Regions from separate parts of the Paenibacillus sp. FSL F4-0097 genome, predicted to be linked through region 1. Evidence: riboswitches for the same ligand, from Rfam matches in the RefSeq annotation. Region 1 holds a riboswitch; the other holds the start of a gene.
What was found. A riboswitch is a leader RNA that binds a small molecule or an ion and turns the genes downstream of it on or off. The one in region 1 is predicted to bind glycine.
Positions count from the first base shown of each region.

Region 1 (12,477 bases):
ACGTTTTTCAACGGGGAAGATCGCGAGCACAACACTCATCATGAGCGGCATTATAATGCCAGCACCGGCAGCTTGGATCATCCGTCCGATTAAGAGTAGACTAAAGCTCGGCGCTGCTGCACAAATTATAGAACCGATTAATAAAAATGACATGGCACTTATAAATAATTGCCGTGTTGTAAAACGTTTCATTAAATAGGCCGTAATCGGAATCAAAATCCCGTTGATCAGCATAAATCCTGTTGAAATCCATTGTACGGTTGTTGCTGTGACATCAAAAACATCCATCAAACTACTTAAGGCGACATTTAAAAGCGTCTGATTGAGTGTGGATAAGAAACAACCAAAGATTAAGATGGTTAGTAAGATCCCTTTATTTATGTTCTTAGTGTCTTCTTGCATGTTGCAGTCCTCTCTTCATTGCTTTTTCGACATAGTGTCAATAAAATAAATCATATCAGGATTTAAAAAGTATTCCTATTTGCAATTTTATTGAAAATGTCGACTAATCGACAGAATAGGCAAATTAGTTGATGAAAGGCCATTTAAACGATAATAGAGGGATGAAATGACTGAACATAAAAGAGTTGACCCACGAGCCATTCGCTCAAAAAAGATGTTGAAAAACGCTGTTTTTTCATTATTGGCCGACAATGTGGAGATTTCGCAATTGACCGTCCAAAAAATCGCCAACCGCGCGGAACTAAATCGCGCAACGTTTTATTTGCATTATGAGGATATTAACGATTTATTGCGCCAGATCGTACATGAAATCTTCGATGACCTATCCATGAAGGTTGAACCGCTATTACAAATGAAGAGCAACAACGAACAGGAGCAGCTGATCACCTTTTTAAATTATTTTTTTGAATACCGGAAAGTTTTTGCTGTATTGATTGAGCATAAAGGCTTCAAAAACCACTTGACCAACCTGTTAAAAAATACTGTCGAAAAACGAAGAAACGCGAGGAACATTGACTCTACTAAGGAGGTAGTCTCCGTTGATATTATTGCAGCCTCACTACTGGGGATTATTATGTGGTGGATTAAGGATGGCAACCAATATAGCGCTGAATACATAGCGGGGCAAATTACCTTGATGTATAAAAGAAGATATTTATAAGGGCTTTTATGATATATTCAAGTAAAGTTTGAGTCCCTAGCCAATATTCATAAAAAAGGAAGTGCGAACAATGGATTTAGAAACGGTCATGCAAGAGCTTGAAGCTCTCGGCAAGGAACGCACCAAGAAAATATATCTATCCAATGGCGCGCACGAACCGCTTTTTGGTGTGGCCACAGGCCAGATGAAGCCTATCTTCAGAAAAATAAAACATAATCAACCCTTGGCCGAGCAGCTTTATGCTACAGGAAATTATGACGCTATGTATTTTGCCGGGGTGATCGCGGAGCCTAAAGCAATGACAGAGTCGGATTTTGAGCGGTGGATTGCTGGGGCTTATTTTTATATGCTATCGGACTTTGTGGTGGCAGTAACGTTGGCGGAGACGGATATTGCACAAGAGGTTTCTGATAAATGGATTGCAAGTGAGATAGAGTTGAAAATGTCGGCGGGCTGGAACTGTTACTGCTGGCTGCTCGGAAATCGCCCGGACAGTGAATTTTCCGCAGAAAAATTGGCCGCTATGTTGGAGCTTGCTAAAAATACGATTCATGATGCCCCTGAACGAACGAAATACGCAATGAACAATTTCATCTACACTGTGGGCGTATCCTATCTGCCGCTTCATGATAAAGCGGTTGAGATTGCAAAGGAAGTTGGTCCGGTGGAAGTCCATACCGGTAGTGCAAAAAGCAAGATTTTGAATGCTTCAATTAATATTCAAAAGGCAGTTGATAAATCGCAGCTGGGCTTCAAACGAAAACATGTAAGGTGTTAGTCAGTCATGGAGTGCTAAGGAGAGCGTATTGAAGGTTGTGCCTGCAGACAGAAGAATTGGGGGCTTGGCTGACAAGCCCTTAATTGTGTGCAATAAAAGTTAATGGAACAATAATAAAGCGGTAATTAATGTTATTGACAAAATATTTGACAATGATTAGTATTGAAAAATATTAAAAATGAAGTTAGCGACATAAAAATTAAATAATTCGCAAGCTATGATTGCTATGGATCACACTATAGCAGGAGCAGCTTCTGGAGAGACCGTGGGGGAATCCCCCGGCGCCGAAGGGTTCACAATCTCAGGCAAAAGGACAGAAGAGTACTAGATAATTCATTTGTTATTCTGATCATCGTCAGAATAAATAAATGTATTTTATTTATTATTCTTATACCTAAGAGATTGGAGCGTATCCAATCTCTTTTTTGTTATCATTTTCACTTGTTATTTTTTTCACATAAGGGGGAGTTCGAAATGGCAGCACAAGAATTAAAGAGAGATTTAGAGAATCGACATGTTCAGCTCATTGCGATTGGTGGAACCATCGGTACCGGATTATTTTTAGGATCTGGAAAAGCTATACAGCTGGCAGGACCATCGATCATTTTTGCTTATTTAATCGTGGGTATCGCTATTTTCTTTGTGATGAGGGCATTGGGAGAACTTCTGTTGTCAAAAGCAGGTTATCAATCTTTTACAGACATTGCCGAAGACTATCTTGGACCGCGGGCGGCGTTTGTAACTGGATGGACCTATTGGTTTTGCTGGATCATGACGGCTATGGCCGATATTATAGCTGTTGGGGTCTATGTACAATATTGGTTTGATATCCCGCAATGGATACCCGCAGTCATTTGTTTAATTATTTTATTAGGACTCAATTTATTAACTGTAAAAAGCTTTGGCGAATTGGAATTTTGGTTTGCTTTAATTAAGGTAATCACTATTCTCGCGTTAATTGCCATAGGGGTAGTTTTACTGGTGATTGGATTCAAAACAACTACCGGAACGGTTGCGCTCAGTAATATTTGGGCACATGGGGGAGTATTTCCAAACGGGATTTCCGGGTTCTTACTTTCATTTCAAATGGTTGTGTTTGCTTTTGTGGGTGTGGAATTGGTGGGGGTATCAGCAGCGGAAACATCCAATCCAGAAAAAACTATCCCATCGGCGATTAATAAAATACCTTTACGAATTCTATTTTTCTACGTGGGTGCTATTATTGCCTTATTATGCATCAACGCTTGGACAGAACTAAACCCGGCAGAAAGTCCTTTTGTTAAAACATTTAGTTTAGTGGGGATTCCGATTGCCGCGGGGGTTATTAATTTCGTTGTATTAACTTCAGCTGCTTCTGCTTGTAACAGCGGGATGTTCTCAACAAGCCGGATTCTATACAATCTAAGCAGAAATGACCAGGCTCCAGCCAACTTTGCAAAGCTTAATAAAAATCATGTACCAAGTAATGCTTTATTCATATCCACGCTTGTCTTATCTGTAGGGGCTTTGTTGAGTAAGCTGATTCCGGAGACGGCCTTTGGCATCGTGACAACGATTAGTGCCATTTGTTTCATCTGGGTTTGGGGCGTCGTTCTAATTTGCCATTTGCGATATAAAAAGACGAAGCCGGAATTGCAGGCCAAATCAAAATTCAAGGCACCGTTCACACCTTTTGTGAATTATGTTGTTCTAGCCTTGTTTGCAATCATACTCATAATTATGCTGTTTGCTGATGAAACTCGTCCGGCATTATTGTTGACGCCTTTATGGTTTATTTTATTATTTGTTTTGTATTCGATAAATAGAAGAAAGAGGGAAAGAGATAATAAAATAATCAGGACCGAAACACCTCTCTAGTTTATGAGGAAAGCTTTAACCGGCGCAGAAGCCGTGGTTATATTCAACCGCGACTGGGCAGGGAGCCCTTGCCGGTTTCAAGCGTTCCTACATGGACGTTTGCTTAAAGAATATGCAAAGTTAAACAGAAAACCGGAAGATACTGTTAAAATGGTATCTCCCGGTTTTTTAGTTTTTTACAAACTATAATATCATCGAGTTTACAGTTTTTTTCAGTTATTGTTTATTACTATTTCAACTGATATAATTCTTATTTCGACAATAAGTTTACAAGTAAGATAACTATCGTAATGGTAAAATCAATTTAAAAGTGGTGAATTCATGAGAGAGTTCTACAGTCGGGTGAATCGAAAAACCTATTACATATTAATGTTAATGATCATCGTTCTTATGATGTTTGGATTGATACTATCTACCCTAGAGTTAGATGGGATTGATTTTGGTTATATCATTCATTTTTTATGTGTGGCGTTTCTAACGGTTTGTTTATGGATTTACCCTGAGCATGAGACACATACTTTTAGAAAGATTATCATTCTATTTGGATTTGCGTATTTTTATACGCTATTCTTTTTATATCCTCAAACATGGACTACCTATATCCTCATTTGTCTTATTCCTGCACTGTCTATTCTATTTTTTGATTTAAAATTGTTCTATTTTTCCTTCATTATAAATGGGGTACTAATGGTAGTTACATTTGGCTATATCCTCTTGATTGATAGAGGGGATTTATATACATATTTACATTATGATATGCTAGGCAATTTCATTAATATAATAGCGGTTCAAGTGTTATTATTTTTCATTTTTCAAATATCATTTAAACGGATGAAAAAACAGCAGCTTTATTATGAACAATTACAGCAATCTGAGCGTTTAAAGATGGTTGGACAATTAACAGCTGCCGTTGCGCACGAAATTAGAAATCCAGTGACAGTGGTTAGAGGTTTTTTGCAGTTTTTTGATGAGGATCCTTCATTTGATGATCCTATGAAAAGAAAATTTAAATTAATGATTGATGAATTAAACACAGTAGAACAGATTATCTCGCAATTTCTAACCCTTTCAAAGCCAAATGGAGAGCAAAAATTAGAAAAAGTAGATGTGAAGGATGTACTTGAAAGTGTTACAGGATTGCTCCATTCCTACGCAATGTTATCTGATAATCAAATCGTTACCTACGTAGAAGAAGATTGCATGATTTCTATTAATAAAATTGAATTTAAGCAGCTGCTTATTAATATAATAAAAAATGCTTTAGAGGCTTCGGAAGTTGGTAAATCTGTCTCTATTATGGCGAATAGGAACAATAATTTTATTGAGATAACAATCATCGATGAAGGAAGCGGGATGTCGGAAGCTGAGGTTAAGTCGCTAGGCACTCCTTTTTATTCATTAAAAAGTAATGGAACAGGTTTAGGATTAATGATTTGCTTTAATATCGTAGAAAAATACGGCGGGGAAATTTATTATAGTAGCTCTGAAGGTAAGGGGACAACAGCTACTATCCGCTTTTTAGCTATAAATGATCAGTAATAATGAGCCTTCTTTCAATTGAACAAAGGGGATTACCTCAAGCCTTCGGCTGGAGAGGTAATCCCCTTTTCCTAGCTGCGTTAACGATTATTTTAGAGGGATTTTGATCTCCAGTTGCTTGTTATAATTTTTAACTACATTGCCTTTGGCATCTAATTTATAAGCCCCGGTGTTGCCTTTTTCAAATACGGCTTGATAAGGTCTGATAACTAGATATTCAGCGGCTGAGCGAGGCGCTTCGAACAATAAATCTTCAGAAACCGTATTTTGAGTTGCTGCAATAGAATCTCTTGCAATAGATTCTAATTTATTGCCCAGATTATCATAAATGTCATATCCTAAAGCCTGGCCTTGGGTGGCAACCCCTTTAACCGCTAAAGCGATACGCACAGAAGTCTCTCCCGCAGCAACACGGGTGGTTTTGATTTCAAATTGGTTGTCTTTCTTTATAGCAGGCAGCTGAATGTTACGCACTAATCCTGCTTGCTTGAGAGAAAATTTAAGTACATACGGTTCATCGATTCCGTTAAGCTTCACATGGATACTCAATTCAGAGGAAGCCAGGCTTGCCTTTTGTTGCTCAGTTAGCCATTCGGTCTGCAATACAACAACCGCCTTGTTGGCATCACCGTCACTGATCCAGCGTGGTGTTTTTAAATCAATGCCTCCTGGTTGAGTGAGCTTGGCGTCTATTCCCACAATAGTACCTTCTGCAAGATAGGGCTCACCTTTATCATTTAAAGTTACTCCTGCGAGCATTCCTGAAAATAGCGATCCCTCACGGCTCAGGTCGATCTTAATATAGTTACCATCAAACTGCGCACTGCCCTTTAAAGTAAGCTGATCGTGTGAATCGGCCACTTTTGTTGTATTCAGGGAAGCTTCAACAGCGGGTTGGGCACTGGATGCTTGAGTTAAAGCTGGCATTCCCAACGCTCCTAGGCATACAGCAGCACTTAAAATTACAGACATCTTCTTAGTCATTTTTTTCATGATATTATCAAGCTCCTTAATTTTTATTTAACTAGCACGTTTATCTCTAGACCGTCAATATAATGCTTCACTGGGTTTCCAGAACTGTCTGTTTTAAATGCTCCATTCTTACTTTGTGGGTTCTCAAACTCATAAAGATAGCCACGGATTGTGAGCATATTAGGGTGTTTCTCAAATGGCTCAGTAAGCAAATCGACATTAAGTGACCTATTGGAAGTCGAGAGGACTTTCTGCGAAATATCTTTCAGCACCTGTCCTTGTTGATCCTTTACTTCAAAGCCCACTAAACTCAATGCTGTATGATCTTCGTCTGTATCCTGTTCCAGCATGAGCGACAGGCGTGTCGTTAATGGACTATATTCCAGCTTTTTCAGGATCAAACTCCATCCTCCAACTTGTGCGCGTATATCAGGTGTGGAAATTTTATTAATCGTAGCCTTCCGCGCAGGAATTTGGAGAACAAACGGTTCATCAATACCGTTTAAGTCAAGGGTTACGGTCAATACAAATCGATCAGGAAAAGGTTTGTTGGAGATCCCCGAATTCGAGGAATCCACTAGTCTAAAAATAGCTGTGTTGCTTTCAGCACCTTCTATCCAGCTTAGAAACGGCATAGCTTTCCAGAGACCTTCTGAAAATTGCTCCAGGGAAGCCCCGTCGATCAATACTTCTGCAGAGGTTATCGCACCTTCCGCTAGAAAAGGCTTCCCATCCGCTCCAATCGTTACTCCGGCTAGCTTACCTTCCAGTTCTTCTCCCTCACGCTTCACCGAGAATGCCAACCGGCTGCCATCAAATACAGCCTCTTCGGCAGACAAGGTAATCCCTTCATGCGTATCACTGCTGTTTAGACGGGAAGTCAGTCCCAGACGCTGGGCCGCTTGTAATCCTATATCATCTGCCCGTTCAAAAATACCACCTATCAAGGGAAGCTGCTTGAGCGCATTGGCCAACGTAGGCGGATAGATAGCCGTTAGCATAACACTTAACAATATCGCTGCAGTCACAGCAGCTGTGATTTTTGGATATATCCGCTTTTCCTTTTCCACAGGATCCTGGACAATGGTGGCCAGCGATGCATAAATCGAATCCTGCCGTGATCGTAGTAAAGGAGGAAGCTCCTGTATATTAGCTTTCCCTAGCTCCCTGATCTGCTTTTCTAAATTGTTATTATTCATTAGCAAGACCCTCCTCCGGCACAGGATGTATCTGTTTGGACAACAATCTCCGTGCGCGATGGAGTCGTGCCCTGACCGCTCCCTCGGAGATGTCGAGCACATCTGCAATCTGCTTAATGGATAAATCGTCATAATAAAAAAGCACGATAGCAAGCCGCAGGGATTCGTCCAACTGATTAATGAAGCTTTGCAGGTCTACGTTGCCTGAATCTTCAAAATGCACATAGGAAACGACCGGTTCCTCGGGAATTTCCGCCACAGCTATAGTTCGTTCTCGCATACGAAGTAACTGATTGCATTCATTAATCAGGATGCGTATAACCCAGGTTTTGAAAAACTTAGGCTGCTTAAGGTTGGCCAACCCTTTATACACCTTCAGTGTTGTTTCCTGAAGAGCATCCGCGCAATCTTCATCTTTTAGCAGAATGGTTTTGGCTAATCTGTACAACTGGGATTCCAGTTGCCTGAAAAGACGGGTAAACGCCTCGTGGTCGCCTTTCTGCGCTTTTTTGATATCCAGTTCGTTTTCCAGCAAATGATTTTTCCTCCTTGAGGGCCCTCTGTATAATTAGATGGAGAAGACATACAAAAAGTTATATTTAGGATAAAATTCATTCTCCTGGACAAATCACTTACCTCGGTAGTGGTATAAAGTCCGTGCAATTCATTGTTTTTGGCAAGGGGAGTTTCAAGTGGATAAACTGAAAAAAATCCAGAATTACCACCTTAACTGAAAAGAAGTAGTGGGGTAATCCTGAATTAAAAAGTGTATACATATACCTTGGTACGCAGTGTGTCCGTGCATGTTATGGTACGGACAGGCTGCATGCCTGGAAGGGCAAAACAAATGCTAATAACCACCGCACCCGGCAGTAGCTCACGCTTGAACTTTTCCGCCAGCCGTTTCATCGCTCCGGGAAATAAGTAACAAAGAACAATATCCGCATGCTCGTAAGAACTGCTATAAATATCCCCACGTACATAACGGAGCCTTCCGTGGAGCAGATTCTGGCCTTTGGCTGCTCGCAGCATACGTGTGCCGAACCTAGTAAGCAACTGGGATGTCCATAAGGGAATACTGGAATTTTCAATGCCTGTCAGCCTTTTGCCTGGACATTGGCGAATAACATCCATACCAAGTGTTCCCCAACCCGATCCCGCCTCCACAATGCTGCTATATCCCGGAATCCGATTCACCTCAACGGCAACAGCCGAGCGTACAGATTTTGACGTAGGCATCGGCGATATCCCGTTCCTCCAGCTCACCAGCACAATCGACACCATGGATAACAAGGCTGCGAAGGCGATGAGCCAAGCGATGGCTTGAATCACAATCAATACGATCATTCCTTCTTCATCTGCTAGAAGTTGGCTTCAAATTCTCTTACTTTCTCCCAGCATTTCGTTTATCAACTTGATATTTATAAAGATCCTGAATTTCCTTGCTTTCAATATCTTGACCTACATAAAAAATCAGAGTGGGATCATTTACTGGATGGGCATAAGAAAGGTAAGTGCGATGTATAAAATCAAAATCCATCTTACCCAGCTGGAAATCGATTTGATATTTATCTTCTAAATAGATTTCAAATTGCTTTTTTAAAGCCAGAGACTTCCACGGAAGTCCAAAGAATAAAAAGTAGACTCCTATAAGAAATATCAAAAAAATTAAGAGGAAAAGCGACTTTTTACTGAGAATGGTATGTTTTATAATTCATAACCCTCCCTAGCGTTTATTCTACATGAACTTTGCTGGACATATCAAAATCAACCTCTTCAAGAAATTCAATAACTTCTCCATTGGGACTGTGAATGATCGCGTTTTTTATTAGAAGAGGCGGTTCGCCCAGAGACAGAGAGTCCGGTGCTATAAAAGCTTTTGCCCCATGTGCCAGGGCTTTTTGATACATCTCCTCTACATTATCTACATAGAAGGCAAGATGTAATAACGCTCCGTGCGCTATATCTTCATCAGACAAGGCTTTTTTTCCTTGAGCGGCGATGACTGCATCATTATCAAAAATCTCAATGCAGGTTCTGCGGTCAGGTGAAATCAGCATGGAGGCTTCTTTGATCTGAAAGGATGGCAGACTCCAATGATGACCTAGCTTAAATCCTAAAACGTCAATATAGAAAGAAATAGTTGCTTTATAGTCTTTGGCTTGAATCGCTACATGTGCAAGGCCTTTTACACTCATTTATAATCGCTCCCAACTTTAATATATACTTATTATAGTTGTATTAAAATATGAGATATATATATAAGATAAGTGTTTTGTAGTAATATGGTTATTAAATTTAAGGTATTTTAGTGGAATCAGTTTATTTTATAAAATGGGTCTAGGAGGCGCTTGCTATGGAACAACTTGTGGATGAGATTGATAAAAAGATTATGCAATTACTTCAGTACAATGCCCGAATGTCTATTTCACAAATCAGCAAAGAGGTTTCGATGTCACAACCCTCTGTTAAAGAACGAATGATCAAGCTGGAGGAAAGGAATATCATTTCTGGGTATCATACAGCTTTTAATCTACGAGATCTGGATCGGGGCACAACTACGTTTATTCTATTAAAAACAGAACATTGCCAAGAGATTACGGATTTTTGCAAAAATGCTATGGAAGTTACCGATTTATATCGGATTAGCGGTGAATATAATTATCTCATAAAGGTGCAAACCGCGTCGATTGAGGAGTTAGCTGAATTCCAAGACAACCTTATAAAGTTTGGACCTTCAAAATCTCATATCAGTCTGAAAAATATATTGGAAAACAGGGTGTTGCTCTAAAGCCCATTTTCCAAACACAATATCTAGTAACCGCTTTCATTCCATTGTAGAATGGATGAAAACAACGTTAGCATTGACTCGGATACAAGGGAGCATGGGTATGGAGAGGTTTTTATTTAGTAAAAAGTATATTCCGTTCACCTATAAGATGATGATACCGTACCTCATTCTAGTATTGCTGACAGATGTATTGGTGGGTTATATAGCTTATACGATGCTCGTAGAGTCCAGAACGGAAATGGCGGAAACGAATGTCCGGACAGCTTTGAAGCAGACGAGGAACAATATCGAATATCAGACAGATGAAATCAAACGAATGACTAACTCGCTGTTTCTCAATACGAATTTTCAGAATGCTCTGCAGTTTAGGGGAGATGCATTGGAAAACATGCTCAAAATGAGGGATGACATCGTTCCTTATATGAAAGCCCCTCTGCAATTGTATGGGAACAATCTGAGACTTGTGCTTTATACCGCGAATGAGACGATGCTTGAAATCCCCGGTGATGATATGTCTGTACCTATCGGTAGAAGCGATTATTATATTCTTTCTGATCAGGTTATTGAAAATAAGGAATGGTTCAAGTCGATCGTTGCCAATAACAAAGACAGCTTGTGGCTTCAGGCGGACAGCGACAGTGAACTAAGCAATATTTCGTATTTCCGCAAGCTGGTTTCTTCCAAGGGAGGCCCGTCGATTATTGGTTATATTCGCGTCACGGCGAGAATTGACGAGCTTTTTGGCAATTTCGATACCTTTCCAATTGAACAGGGCATAGACCTTCGCCTAGTGGATATGGTTAGTGGATTAACGCTTTATGAACAAGGTATTGTCGATGAACATGCGAAGCAAGATGCTTATCTGATCATTAGTGAAGATATTCCGTTGTCTGACTATGCTATCGAGGTACGGGTGCCGCATGCATACTTAAATAAAGATGCTAGCCGAATGTAGAAGGTGATCACCACTGTTTGTTTAATCAGCTTTTTAGTCATGGCGGTGATCGGCTTCCTCGTTGCCCGCATATCAGGCAAAAAAATTAAGCGAATCGTATATTTGGTCCGGTCGTTTCAGGAAGGGAATTTTTATAAAAGAATTGGGTTTGCCGGGAACGATGAATTTGTCTACATTGCTAATAGTTTTAATCAGATGGCGACTAGCATCCAGGACTTGATCCAGAACGTCTATGAGCAAGGTATTCAGAAAAAGCAAGGAGAACTGGATGTGCTTCAAGCTCAGATCAGTCCGCATTTTTTGTACAATACATTGTCGACCATTGGCAGCTTGGCCAATTTGGGCGAAGTTGAGAAGGTTACACAGATGGTACAAGGTCTTTCTAAATTCTATCGCCTCACCTTGAATGAAGGACATGTCTATATCTCTCTTGAAAAAGAGCTGGAGCAGGTAAGGATGTACCTTGAAATTCAGAGGGTAAAGTATGCCGATGCTTTTGAGGTTTATTATGATATTGATCCTGATATTTTACAGGTTCCCATCATCAAGCTGATTTTGCAGCCATTTGTAGAAAATATATTCAAGCATGCTTGGTTTGGGGAGACGATTGCGATCCGGATTACCGGAAAACGGCTGGGTGAACGCATCGAGCTTAAGGTCATCGATAACGGAATTGGTATGCGGGCGGACACACTGCGAAATATGCGTTCGAGCTCATTCCATTCGAGCAGCTATGGACTGAGAAACGTGGAGGAACGAATCAAGCTGAGATACGGCAATGATTTCGGCATTCATATCGGCAGTTACTTTGGGGCAGGAACGACCGTTCAAATTATCTTACCGGTGGATAATGCGGAAATCCGGGAAGTTATGGGGGAGTAAATAGTATGGCGATGGAGATCAACGTTCTGCTGGTGGATGATGAAGTGATCGATTTGGAATGGCTGAGACGGCGGGTGGCGGGCAGTGATCATTTGCCTTTGCATAGCGTGAGAACGGCAACGAGCGGTTTTTCCGCTTTAAAAATGATGGAGCAGCACCGCGTTGATATCATTCTCTCCGATATCCGCATGCCGATTATGTCAGGTGTGGAATTTGCCCGGAAAGCGAAGGAGATTAACCCTGAGGTCCATCTGCTTTTTATTAGCGGACATCAGGATTTCAACTATGCCAAAGAGGCGATTCAATTAAATGCCTCCGGTTATTTGCTTAAACCCGTCGATGATGACGAGTTGAATAAGACGCTGACTGAACTCTGCGCCA
Region 1 is NZ_CP151965.1:6,824,611-6,837,087, reverse strand. It holds gene MHH86_RS30690 (DHA2 family efflux MFS transporter permease subunit) at 1-402, opposite strand, end outside; gene MHH86_RS30685 (TetR-like C-terminal domain-containing protein) at 569-1,123, shown strand; gene MHH86_RS30680 (DNA alkylation repair protein) at 1,194-1,901, shown strand; glycine riboswitch at 2,146-2,228, shown strand; gene MHH86_RS30675 (amino acid permease) at 2,376-3,758, shown strand; gene MHH86_RS30670 (HAMP domain-containing sensor histidine kinase) at 4,128-5,297, shown strand; gene MHH86_RS30665 (DUF5643 domain-containing protein) at 5,385-6,290, opposite strand; gene MHH86_RS30660 (DUF4179 domain-containing protein) at 6,314-7,468, opposite strand; gene MHH86_RS30655 (sigma-70 family RNA polymerase sigma factor) at 7,461-8,003, opposite strand; gene MHH86_RS30650 (class I SAM-dependent methyltransferase) at 8,228-8,815, opposite strand; gene MHH86_RS30645 (VOC family protein) at 9,202-9,666, opposite strand; gene MHH86_RS30640 (Lrp/AsnC family transcriptional regulator) at 9,825-10,259, shown strand; gene MHH86_RS30635 (cache domain-containing protein) at 10,360-11,214, shown strand; gene MHH86_RS30630 (histidine kinase) at 11,254-12,096, shown strand; gene MHH86_RS30625 (response regulator) at 12,102-12,477, shown strand, end outside.

Region 2 (12,477 bases), 440 kb from region 1:
TTATGCTCACCTTTACGTCCTGAAATGATTGGCGCCAGGATCTGCAACCGAGTTTTCTCGGGATACTGCATAATCCGGTCTACCATCTGTTCAACGGTCTGGGAGGTAATCTCAATACCATGCTCTGGGCAATGGGGATGACCAATACGTGCAAAGAGCAACCGCAAATAGTCATAAATCTCCGTAACTGTACCTACCGTGGAGCGTGGGTTCCGGCTTGTTGTCTTCTGATCTATAGATATCGCCGGAGACAAACCATCAATTGAATCCACATCTGGTTTCTCCATTTGTCCCAAAAACTGACGTGCATAAGCCGACAAAGATTCAACATAACGCCGTTGTCCTTCAGCATAAATCGTATCAAATGCAAGCGATGATTTACCTGAGCCGCTAAGTCCCGTCAGCACGACGAAACGGTCACGTGGAATCGTCACATCGATGTTTTTGAGATTGTGCGCCCTCGCGCCTTTAATTACAATATTTTCGTTCGCCAACGGAACCTCTCCTTTAAAAAACTATTTCAACTTTATTTCAAAATATTCTCAAAGCCTTTTCAAAGCCTTTCGATCCCTCCCAAACCCTCTCTTCCAAGGGAGGGCCCCAAGGGTTGCACCCTCTGGACACCCGCATTTTCTGGAGAAGGAGTATGGTGGGACGTAACTTAGTGACTATAATGCTCAGAGCGCTTATCCCTGCGGGACCGCTTGGACATTCTCGCACTACCTAAAAGCAGGTACAAGCAACTGTCATAGACGTTGCATGGTGCTGTCCCTGCGGGATACGCATAAGTACCAAGTACATTGCGGGCGCTGTCCCTGCGGGATACGTTTAAGTGCCATAAACATTACTGGATACGCGACCCTCTATTGATTCAAAAAGAACGGTCTAGGACAGCACCGTTCAATACCTATTTTAAATATCGGTGATGCATTAATGGTTTGTTACTCAGCCCGAAGCTCCAGCAATGCGTCGCGCAGCTCTGCCGCGCGTTCGAATTGCAGGTTCTTGGCAGCGTCCTTCATTTCAGCTTCCAGACGCTGGATCAGACTTTGTTTTTCTTTCTTATTCATCTTGCCACCAACACCTGTGAGATAATCGGCTTTAGACTCAGCAACCTTCGTTGCCTCGATGATGTCACGCACTTTTTTATTAATGGTGGTTGGGGTGATGCCATGTTTCTCATTATGAGCAATCTGAATGGCGCGACGGCGCGATGTTTCGCTCATCGCTTTCTCCATCGAATCAGTGATCCGATCACCATACATGATTACACGACCCTCAGAGTTACGAGCCGCACGGCCAATCGTCTGAATTAGTGAACGTTCGGAACGAAGGAACCCTTCTTTATCGGCATCGAGAATTGCAACTAAAGATACCTCCGGTAAGTCGAGACCTTCTCTCAGGAGGTTAATCCCTACCAGTACATGGAACGTACCGAGACGAAGATCCCGCAAGATCGCCATCCGTTCCAGTGTTTTGATGTCAGAGTGCATATAACGAACCTTAATACCGATTTCCTTAAAGTAGTCTGTCAGATCCTCCGACATCTTCTTCGTCAAAGTGGTAACGAGTACACGTTCATCACGTTCGACCCGGTCACGGATTTCGCTAATCAGATCATCGATCTGGCCTTCTGTAGGACGAACCTCAATGATTGGATCCAATAGCCCAGTCGGACGGATAATCTGCTGCACCATAGTTTCGCAGTGTTCCATTTCATAAGGTCCAGGTGTCGCAGAAACGTAAATGATCTGGTTCACTTTATCTTCGAACTCTTCGAACTGAAGCGGACGGTTATCCAGTGCAGAAGGCAGACGGAAACCATGCTCTACCAACACTGTCTTACGCGCCCGGTCACCGTTATACATCGCCCGAATTTGCGGAAGGGTAACATGGGATTCATCTACGACAATTAACATATCATCAGGAAAATAATCCATTAACGTATATGGAGTTGCTCCTGGCTCCCTGAAGGTTAGTGGCCCGGAATAGTTCTCAATCCCTGAACAGAAACCCACTTCCTTCATCATCTCAATGTCGTAACGTGTCCGTTGTTCCAGACGTTGCGCTTCCAGAAGCTTGCCTGCGTCACGAAGCACGGTCAGCCGCTCTTCCAGCTCCCGTTCAATATTGACTATTGCTACACGCATCGTTTCTTCCTTGGTAACAAAGTGAGAAGCCGGAAAAATGGCGACATGATCGCGTTCACCGATCAATTCACCCGTTAAAACATCAATTTCAGTGATCCGCTCAATCTCATCGCCAAACAATTCAACGCGAATCGCATGTTCACCCTGAGAGGCCGGGAAGATTTCAACCACATCACCACGTACACGGAATGTTCCGCGTACAAAATTGATATCATTGCGCTGGTATTGAATATCCACCAGTCTGCTCAGAATCTCATTGCGCGGCTTCTCCATCCCAACCCGCAAGGACAACAGCAAGCTTCCGTATTCCATTGGTGAACCGAGACCGTAAATACAAGACACACTCGCTACAATAATAACGTCACGCCGTTCGAACAAGGAGCTTGTCGCGGAGTGGCGAAGTTTATCAATCTCTTCGTTAATGCTGGAATCTTTCTCAATATAAGTATCGGAGGAGGGAATGTACGCCTCTGGTTGGTAATAGTCGTAGTAGCTGACGAAATAGTCTACCGAATTATTCGGGAAAAACTCCTTAAACTCACTTGCCAGCTGGGCAGCCAGTGTCTTGTTATGCGCAATAACCAGCGTGGGGCGATTTAATTTGGAAATAACTTGCGCGACAGTAAAGGTCTTCCCTGTACCTGTCGCTCCCAGCAGCGTCTGGTGCTTCTTACCCTGCCGGATGCCTTGTAGTAATTCATCTATGGCATGAGGCTGATCGCCCTGGGGTGTATACTCGGACTCCAATTCAAAAGTCTTCGTACTGACGACAATATCACTCATTTGCCCGTCTCCCCTCTATCGTCTAAACTAGATTAATATATTATAATTGTTGTCTGAATCTTCTCTCTCCATACGATAGTAAAAAATATGGAAGATAAGAATATGTGTTCCCGTTCATTATACAGTGTTGCTTAGATCGATGCAAACCATAATACACAGAAATGTTAGGAGCTTGAAGCATGGATATTACCGCAATAATCGGCCTAGTGGCCGGACTGGCTGCGCTAATCGGCGGCTACCTCTGGGAAGGCGGAAGCCTTTCCGGACTGCTGCAGCTTAATGCAGCTTTGATTGTATTTGGAGGTACGATTGCCGCCGTAATGATCAGCTTCCCGGCAGCTAAGCTACGTTCCATCCCCACCGCTCTGCGCATGGCTTTTGGCCGCAATCCTGAACGTGATGAAGAGAAGGCAGAAGAGCTCATCGCAATGGCCACAGTGGCCCGCCGCGGCGGCGTTTTAATGCTCGAAAAACAAGCGGAGATACATCCTGATCCTTTTACACGTGAAGGACTGCTGCTTATCGTCGACGGCACCGACCCTGAGCAGGTAAGACAGATTTTGGAATTGGAAATGGATGCGAAAGAATTGAAGCATGAAAGCTACGCCAAGATTTTTGAAGCCGCTGGCGGATATGCTCCAACGATGGGGATCATCGGTACAGTTATGGGACTCATTAGGGTACTGGGCAACCTTACAGACCCATCAAATCTAGGTACCTCTATCGCAGTAGCGTTCACTGCAACACTGTACGGAGTAGCCATCGCTAATCTAATATTTTTACCCATTGCTTCCAAAATCAAATCCCGCAGCCAAAGTGAGCTGCATAGCATGGAGATGCTGCTAGTAGGCATTCTTTCTCTACAAAACGGGGATCATCCGCTGCTGGTGCGTAAAAAACTGAACTCCTTCATTTCAGACACCACCACAGATGACCGTGCAGAAGCAAGAGGTTTTATATGAGACAAAGAGACCGGCGCAAACGGCGGGTAGAGAATCGAGAAAGCCGTGATCGTTGGATGATTACTTACGCAGATCTAATTACGCTTTTACTTATATTTTTCGTTATATTGTATGCGATGAGCAGCCTGGACACTGACAAATACAATATCGTAACCGGCTCTTTATCCCAGACTTTCAAGTCGAGCAGCACTGTTCTTGAAGGCGGAGATGGTATTTTAGATGCTGGACAGACCCCTGACAACAAACCAGAGAGTACAGATGGGAATGGGGACGCAACTGCAAAACCAAATGACGGTTCTGATAAACAAACGGAGAATGAAACACCTTCAGCACGGGAGTTGGCTTTTCGAGAACAAGAGGCGAAGCTTGCTGAGTTAATGGGTGTGATCACCCACTATGTGGAGGAGAATAATCTCGGTGAACAAATATTTGTAGCCGACAAACCGCAGGGCATAGAAATCACGCTCAGCGACCGTTTTCTTTTTGATGTGGGTAAAGCAGATGTGAAGTCACCAGCCCTTCCTGCTCTTCAGCAGTTGTCTGGCTTATTCAAAGATATCGGGGCAACGATCAGCATTGAAGGACATACGGATAATACACCAGTGTCATCAGCTTCCCGTTATAACGACAATTGGGAGCTATCGGGTGCTCGTGCGCTTTCTGTGCTGCGCTTTTTCTTAGATAATGAAGGACTGAACCCGGACACTTTTCAATATGCAGGTTATGCTGATACCCGACCAACAGCAGATAATACTACGGTAGCAGGCAAACAAAAAAATCGACGCGTAGAGATCATTGTACTTCGACAGCTTCAAGAGGTGGAATAAAATATAGTTGTTTGTGCTCAGAGCTAAGTTCGGCGGCTAAGGCCATTTCAATTGCCACATTGACCAACAAAGGGGTTTCACCTAATTTAATTAGTTATGATGAACGAAAGGCAGCCCCTGTTTCGCACACCGTAGGTTAAAATGGAAGTTAAAAGGACAACCATTACAGAGCTACATGCGAAAGGAGCTGTTACTATGAAGAATACCATAAAATACGTCGGTTTGGATGTGTCTAAAGAAAAAATTGCGGTGGCGATTGCAGATGAGGGTCGGGAACCCGCACGATATTATGGAGCCATCCCCCATACCCCAGATGCAGTGGCTCGAATGATTCGGAAACTCAAAGGTTCAGGGATTACACTGGAGGTCTGCTATGAAGCCGGGCCTACGGGGTACGACTTATACCGCTGGTTGACGAAGATGGGAATTTCCTGTGTGGTAATTGCACCTTCGCGTATGCCACAGCGTCCCGGAGATGCCATAAAAACCGACCGACGGGATGCAGAAAAACTGGCTCAGTTACACCGGGCTGGAGAATTGACTGCGATCTATGTGCCAACGCCAGAACTCGAAGCTTTACGAGATCTCATTCGTGCACGAGAAGATGCTAGGCAAGACCTACATCGGGCTCGGCAACGGCTCATTCATTTTCTATTGCGCCACCAAATTCACAAGCCAGAGGGTATGAAAAAACGCTGGACCAAAAGGTACCGGGAATGGCTCTCTATGCTGAAGTTTAATAATGTAGCTCAAGAACGGGTATTTACCGAATCCCTGCAACAGCTCCGGGAAGTGGAGGAGCGAATCAAGCGACTTGAAGCCGCAATGCGAGAAGAAGCACAGATCTGCCCTTACGCACCTGTCATTCAAGCGTTGCAAGGCCTGAGGGGAATCGCCCTGCTGACAGCTATGACTTTAGTTGTCGAGATTGGAAATTTCGAACGTTTTCGTTCACCGGCTCAGCTCATGAGTTACCTGGGACTCGTGCCACGGGAATATTCCTCGGGAGCAAGTACCAAAAGAGGGAGTCTTACAAAAGTCGGAAATTCCGGAGTGCGGCGCGCACTGGTGGAGTCCGCATGGAGTTACCGTCACCGCCCTGCCGTCAAGGGAGATTTAGCAGTGCGTCTTGAGGGCCAGAGTATTCATGTCCATGAAACGTCGTGGAAAGCCCAAGAACGGTTACACAGCAAGTATTTAAAATTAGTCAGACGCGGGAAACACCGAAATTTAACCATGGCAGCAGTGGGTCGTGAGTTAATTGGATTTATCTGGTCGATTGCGGTAGAGGCAGAACGAAAAATGGCGTAGGTGAAACGAAAAAAATAAAAACATACCCAAAAGATTTGAATCCTTGGGGCATGGAGACAAAGAGAAAGGTTCGAGGAGAATCCATGAATTCCCTGTGCACAGGATCCCTGATCTAACGTGCGAAATTAGTTTACGGAAGCTCCTTCGACGTAGGCATAATATGTGGTAACCAACCCACGGATAGCAGATTGCCAGCCGACGACTCGCATTTTGTCTCTGTGCCCAAGGGATTGAAAACCCTCTAGTTTAAAGGGGAAAACAGGGGAATTGACTAATTCGTTCATAGCAGGGAAAACCTCCCTGATTATTCACCTATTATCGTATCCAATCGCGGAATGAGGGAATTACTCCCTGATTATTACTCTTTTTAGTCTGAAATAGTGGTTTTACCGAGATGATTAGGGAGGAATTCCCTCAAAACCTAACTTTCACGCTATAATCGTCTAAAATGAGGGAGGTTTTCCCTAATTCCATACTCCACTAGACCCTCAAACCACTCAATTGGGTTTACGGATACTCGCACAATCTACATAAGAAACACAAACAGCAAGTCCCCAAATCACAGAAACTTGCTGCTAAAAACATCACACTTGATCAGACTATTTCCCGTCCCCAATTTCCAATTATTCAGCAACTAACGCGCTATAACCGGCTGCATCTAACAGACCTTTTACAGCATCAGCATATTCTCCATCAACTTCAATCTCAAAAATCCAACCCCCGCCATATGGCTGATCATTGATAAGCTCCGGACTAGCTTCTAATCCATCATTCACCTTGGTAACCGTCCCAGAGACGGGCGAATACAATTCCGATACCGTCTTAACGGATTCGATACTGCCTACGCTGTCACCGGCCGAAATGGTTGATCCTACCTCAGGAAACTCAACAAATACGATGTCGCCTAATAAATGCTGAGCATGGTCCGTAATCCCAACACGTACTACTCGTCCTTCTACTTGCTGTGCCCATTCATGCTCTTCGCTGTAAAGAAGGTTGTCTAATACTTCACTCATTTCAAGCCGCCTCATTTCCAATTTGGAGTTCTAAATTTAGTTATAGCCTAAGTTATCCCGGCTCACAATGTCAATATTACTAACAGGAAATTTAAATTTGTCATTTTTTCGACGTTTTCTTGTTGACAGCGCCCGACTATACCCGTTTAATGGAGACATACAAGAAGAAACGACGTTGTCGTCTTTTTATAGACAATAACCGTTTCTCGGAGAAATATAAGGATAATGTATAATGTGAACCATATACTTTCTTATATTTGAAATAAATATAGTTGCGGATGATGGCATAGGGAGAGACTGTCTCACTTGAAGACGGCGCCGAAGGAGTAAGCCCTAACAGGGGTGAATCTCTCAGGCAAAAGGACCTTTGTCGGACGTATCTCTGGAGAGCATCAGACGCAAGGCTAGATGCGTCAGATCACCAACGGGGAAACCTGCAAGCTAGTTACGGCAGGGTAACTCTCAGGTACAAAGGACAGAGCAGAAAGCGATTTGTGCATTTATGCATGATTGCTTCTGCCTGTCCTTTTTTCGTATGTAATCAGATCAAGGGGAGTGACGACATGGATGCTTTGAGAAGAACACCTTTTTATGGTCTCTATTCCGCTTATGCGGAATCCAGATGCATTGACTTCGGTGGCTGGGAGCTGCCAGTACAGTTTACAGGTATCGTAAAAGAGCATGAAGCCGTTCGCCAGCAGGCTGGGCTGTTCGATGTCTCGCATATGGGTGAATTCATGGTGATTGGGAGCGGTGCAGAAGCCTTTTTGCAAAAAATGACAACCAATGATGTCAGCCGCCTCACGGATGGTGCGGCACAATATACACTGCTCTGTTATCCAAATGGCGGAGTTGTCGACGATCTACTCGTGTATCGCCTAAGCGAAGGGCATTATATGCTCGTCGTTAATGCCTCCAACATCGACAAAGACTTCCAGTGGCTGCAAGAGCATTTGACCTCTGAATTCGGCGAAGTCACGCTCACTAATGTCTCTGACGAGACGCTTTTGCTCGCCTTGCAGGGTCCTCTGGCAGAGACCATTCTCGCGGTAGTTACTGATGCTCCTATTTCAACACTCAAGCCTTTCCATTTCATCGAACGCGCCACCGTTTGCGGTGTAGAGGTACTTATCTCCCGTACGGGTTATACCGGTGAAGATGGCTTCGAGATCTACGCTTCGCTGGAAGGTGCAGAAACGTTATGGAACGGACTGCTTGCTGCAGGCGCGCCTCACGGATTAACACCTGCTGGACTGGGTGCACGGGATACCCTGCGTTTTGAGGCAAAATTACCACTGTACGGTCAGGAGCTATCCGCTGACATCACCCCGCTTGAAGCAGGAGTACAGTTCTTCGTGAAGCTGGACAAAATAGACTTTATCGGACGCGATGCACTAATACAGCAAAAAGAAGCTGGGATTCCCCGTCGCCTTGTCGGCCTAGAAATGATTGATCGAGGCATTCCACGCTCCCATTATCCTGTTTGGGCAGATGGGGTTAAGATTGGTGAGGTCACAACCGGAACACAGTCCCCTACGCTGAAACGGAACCTGGGGTTGGCTTTGATTGATGCTGCTTACAGTGAAATAGGCACAGAGGTTTACGTAGAGATACGCGGCAAGCAGCTTAAGGCTGTAGTGATCAAGGCCCCTTTTTACAAGTATAAACGCCTTTAGCGTCCATATAAGGACGGTGAGCTTTTAAGCGAGAAATAGAAGGATAAAGTATAGCGTGAAAATTGTACTTTCTTATATTTTAAAAAAGCCAAGGAGTGAAACCTTAATGAAGCACCGTTATCTGCCCATGACAGAACAGGACCGCGTAGAGATGATGGAGGCCGTCGGGATTCAGTCTATAGATGAGCTGTTCTCCGATATTCCTGAAGCGGTACGTTACCAAGGCACTATGCCGATGTCTGAACCACTCGATGAATACGCCCTGCTGCGCCACATGAAAGGTTTGGCTGACCAAAATGCCGACTTTGATTCTCACGCCAGCTTCCTCGGCGCCGGATTATACGATCATCACATCCCTGTGGTCATCAACCATGTCATTTCCCGTTCTGAATTCTACACTGCCTACACTCCTTATCAACCGGAGATCAGCCAAGGTGAGCTGCAAGCGATCTTCGAATTCCAATCCTACATTTGCGAACTAACCGGTATGAAAGTTGCCAATGCCAGTATGTATGATGGCGCTACAGCTTTATCCGAAGCAGCGGTTCTCGCAGCTGGTGCTACCAAACGCAAAAAATTAATCGTCTCCCGTACCGTTCATCCTGAGGCTCGACAAGTGCTATGTACTTCGGCTAATGCTTGGGGTCTGGAGGTGGTGGAGATTGACTATAAAGACGGTGTTACCGATCAAGCTAAACTCGCTGAAGCTATCGATGGAGATACTGCCGCAGTGCTTATTCAATCGCCTAACTTCTTCGGCAGCATCGAGGATCTTCGCTCGGTTGAGCCGCTGATTCACGCGGTTAAAGGTCTTCTTGTAGTCAGCGCGAACCCAATAGCTCTAGGTGTACTTGAAACTCCGGGCAAACTTGGAGCCGACATCGTAGTGGGTGATGCTCAGCCACTCGGTATTCCAGCTTCTCTCGGGGGTCCAACTTGCGGATTCTTTGCCGTAGCTGATCACCTGATGCGCCGCATGCCAGGCCGGATCGTTGGCCAAACGGTAGACCGTAACGGTAAACGTGGCTTCGTTCTTACACTTCAAGCGCGTGAGCAGCATATTCGTCGTGAAAAAGCGACATCGAATATCTGCTCCAATCAGGCGCTGCTGGCTCTCTGCGCATCCGTCTACTTGTCCGTTATGGGCAAAGAAGGCATGCGTGAAGTAGGCGAGCTAAATATTCGCAAAAGCCATTACGCTGCTAATAAACTCAGCGGACTAACAGGTGCTGAACTTGCCTTCTCCTCCCCATTCTTTAACGAATTTGTCGTGAAGCTTCCTGAAGGCAGCAGTGTGGCCTCTATTAATTCGAAGCTGCTGAAGGAAGGTTATCTTGGGGGTTATGATCTGGGTCGTGATTATCCTGAACTTGCTGGACATATGCTGGTTGCCGTAACGGAAAAAAGAAGCAAAACCGAAATCGACCAATTCGCTATCGCACTGGAGGGCTGTTTATGAAACCGGAGCAAAGTCTAATTTTTGAATTAAGCCGTCCTGGCCGTTCGGCCTATTCTTTGCCACTATGCGATGTGCCGCAGGAAGAAACCTTGGAGTCCCTGATTCCATCAGATTTACTCCGTAGCGAACCCGTCGTACTTCCAGAGGTATCTGAAGTAGACGTCATCCGCCACTACACTTCTCTTTCACGTCGCAACTTTGGTGTAGACAATGGCTTCTATCCACTCGGTTCATGCACGATGAAATACAATCCGAAGATTAACGAAGATGTTGCCCGCTTCTCCGGCTTCGCCAAAATTCATCCCTACCAACCGGAAGAGAGTATTCAAGGCGCACTGGAATTAATGTATACCCTACAAAATGATCTGTCCGCGCTGACGGGCATGGATGCAGTATCCTTACAGCCTGCCGCAGGTGCTCATGGTGAATGGACCGGCCTCATGATGATCCGCGCCTACCATGAAAGTCGCGGCGAGACGCGTACTAAGGTTATCGTGCCGGATTCCTCGCACGGAACCAATCCTGCTAGTGCCTCAGCAGCAGGACTTGAAACGATCACGATCCCTTCCACAGATAAAGGAATGGTCGATCTTGAAGCACTGAAGGCAGCCGTCGGTAGCGACACAGCCGCACTAATGCTAACTAACCCAAGCACACTGGGCTTGTTCGAAACCCAAATCGTCGAGATTGCTGAGATCGTGCATGAAGCAGGCGGCTTACTCTATTACGATGGAGCCAACTCCAATGCCATTATGGGCATTACCCGCCCTGGCGACATGGGCTTTGACGTTGTGCATCTGAACTTGCATAAGACAATGAGCACCCCACATGGCGGTGGTGGCCCTGGGGCCGGACCAGTCGGCGTAAAATCTATCCTCATTCCATTCTTGCCACAACCTACTGTGGTGAAGAATGAAGATAGCCGCTTCTCACTTAACTTCGGTGGTCCTGAATCCATTGGACGCGTGAAAGCTTTTTACGGAAACTTTGGTATTCTGGTTCGTGCCTATGCCTATATCCGCACCTATGGTCCAGACGGACTGCGTGAGGTATCCGAAAATGCCGTGTTGAATGCGAACTATATGATGCACCGTCTGGCACCGTATTTTGAAATCCCATATCCGGGTGTATGTAAGCATGAATTCGTGATGTCCGGCAAAAACCTCAAGCAATATGGCGTGCGCACCTTAGACGTTGCTAAACGATTGCTCGACTTCGGCTACCACCCGCCAACCGTGTACTTCCCTCTGACTGTTGAGGAATGCATGATGATCGAGCCGACGGAAACCGAAAGTAAAGAAACGCTCGACGGCTTCATCGATACGATGATTCAGATCGTGAAAGAAGCGCAGGAGACACCAGAAATTGTAATCAACGCACCGCATACCACAGAGATTAGCCGTTTGGATGAGACACAGGCTGCGCGTAAGCCAGTTTTGAATTGTTCTTGCGGTTAAGTACTTATCAAAAAAATGTTCTAGACAGATAAAAGCCATCCTCCGTTGTTGATTAATTTCGGAGGATGGCTTTTATATCTTATGTACAAACGAGTATTTTGATGTTTATCATCAAAATTTACAACTTAAGTATTTCTATCAATTCCCATCTCTCGCTGATATCCATCTTACTATAAATACTCTTAACGATATTCCGCACAGTCCCCTCTTTCACATTAAGGTCATTGGAAATTTGCAACGCACCTTTTCTTAGTGACCAGTGATACGCTACCTCCCTTTCTCTGGGCGATAATCGATACGAATCACACTTTTCCTGAAATCTGTACTCAATTAACTTTGGGCTTCGTTCCTTCAACTTCAGAACAATCTTTTCGGATAATTGTTTAATAAAGAGAATCGAAAAGCCAATTTGCCTCTCGGCTTCAAATGAAATGTCGATATATCCACATATACAACCATTTATCATTATAGGAGCGCATACACAATTCCACTCTTTAAATATTGACATACTATGCTCTTCTCCACGCACTACTGCAATTGATTTAACCTCCATCGCTAGTGAAACTGCATTTACTCCAGAGAATTGCTTCGAAAGGTTAGTTCCACTCCTAATTCCAAAATGATCTACTTTCTTCTGAAACGCTTCGAAAGGAGTAACAATATTAATAATATTGCCGGCTTGATCTGTTAAGAAAAAAACAAAGGGCAATATGAGAAATTCCGTTACTTTCGCCAATTCTGAATGTAGTACTTCAACCAATACCTCGTAGGGAACCAGCTCTTCTATAGAAAAGGATTTTTCTGTTTTGAGGTTACTCCAAGGTTGGCAAAATTCA
Region 2 is NZ_CP151965.1:6,386,468-6,398,944, forward strand. It holds partial or broken gene uvrA (excinuclease ABC subunit UvrA) at 1-494, opposite strand, end outside; gene uvrB (excinuclease ABC subunit UvrB) at 942-2,933, opposite strand; gene MHH86_RS28775 (flagellar motor protein) at 3,113-3,895, shown strand; gene MHH86_RS28780 (flagellar motor protein MotB) at 3,892-4,722, shown strand; gene MHH86_RS28785 (IS110 family transposase) at 4,918-6,033, shown strand; gene MHH86_RS28790 (hypothetical protein) at 6,159-6,317, opposite strand; gene gcvH (glycine cleavage system protein GcvH) at 6,657-7,049, opposite strand; glycine riboswitch at 7,328-7,426, shown strand; gene gcvT (glycine cleavage system aminomethyltransferase GcvT) at 7,613-8,725, shown strand; gene gcvPA (aminomethyl-transferring glycine dehydrogenase subunit GcvPA) at 8,832-10,184, shown strand; gene gcvPB (aminomethyl-transferring glycine dehydrogenase subunit GcvPB) at 10,181-11,641, shown strand; gene MHH86_RS28815 (helix-turn-helix transcriptional regulator) at 11,760-12,477, opposite strand, start outside.
Region 2: another riboswitch for glycine. It lies ahead of gcvT (glycine cleavage system aminomethyltransferase GcvT); the one in region 1 lies ahead of MHH86_RS30675 (amino acid permease).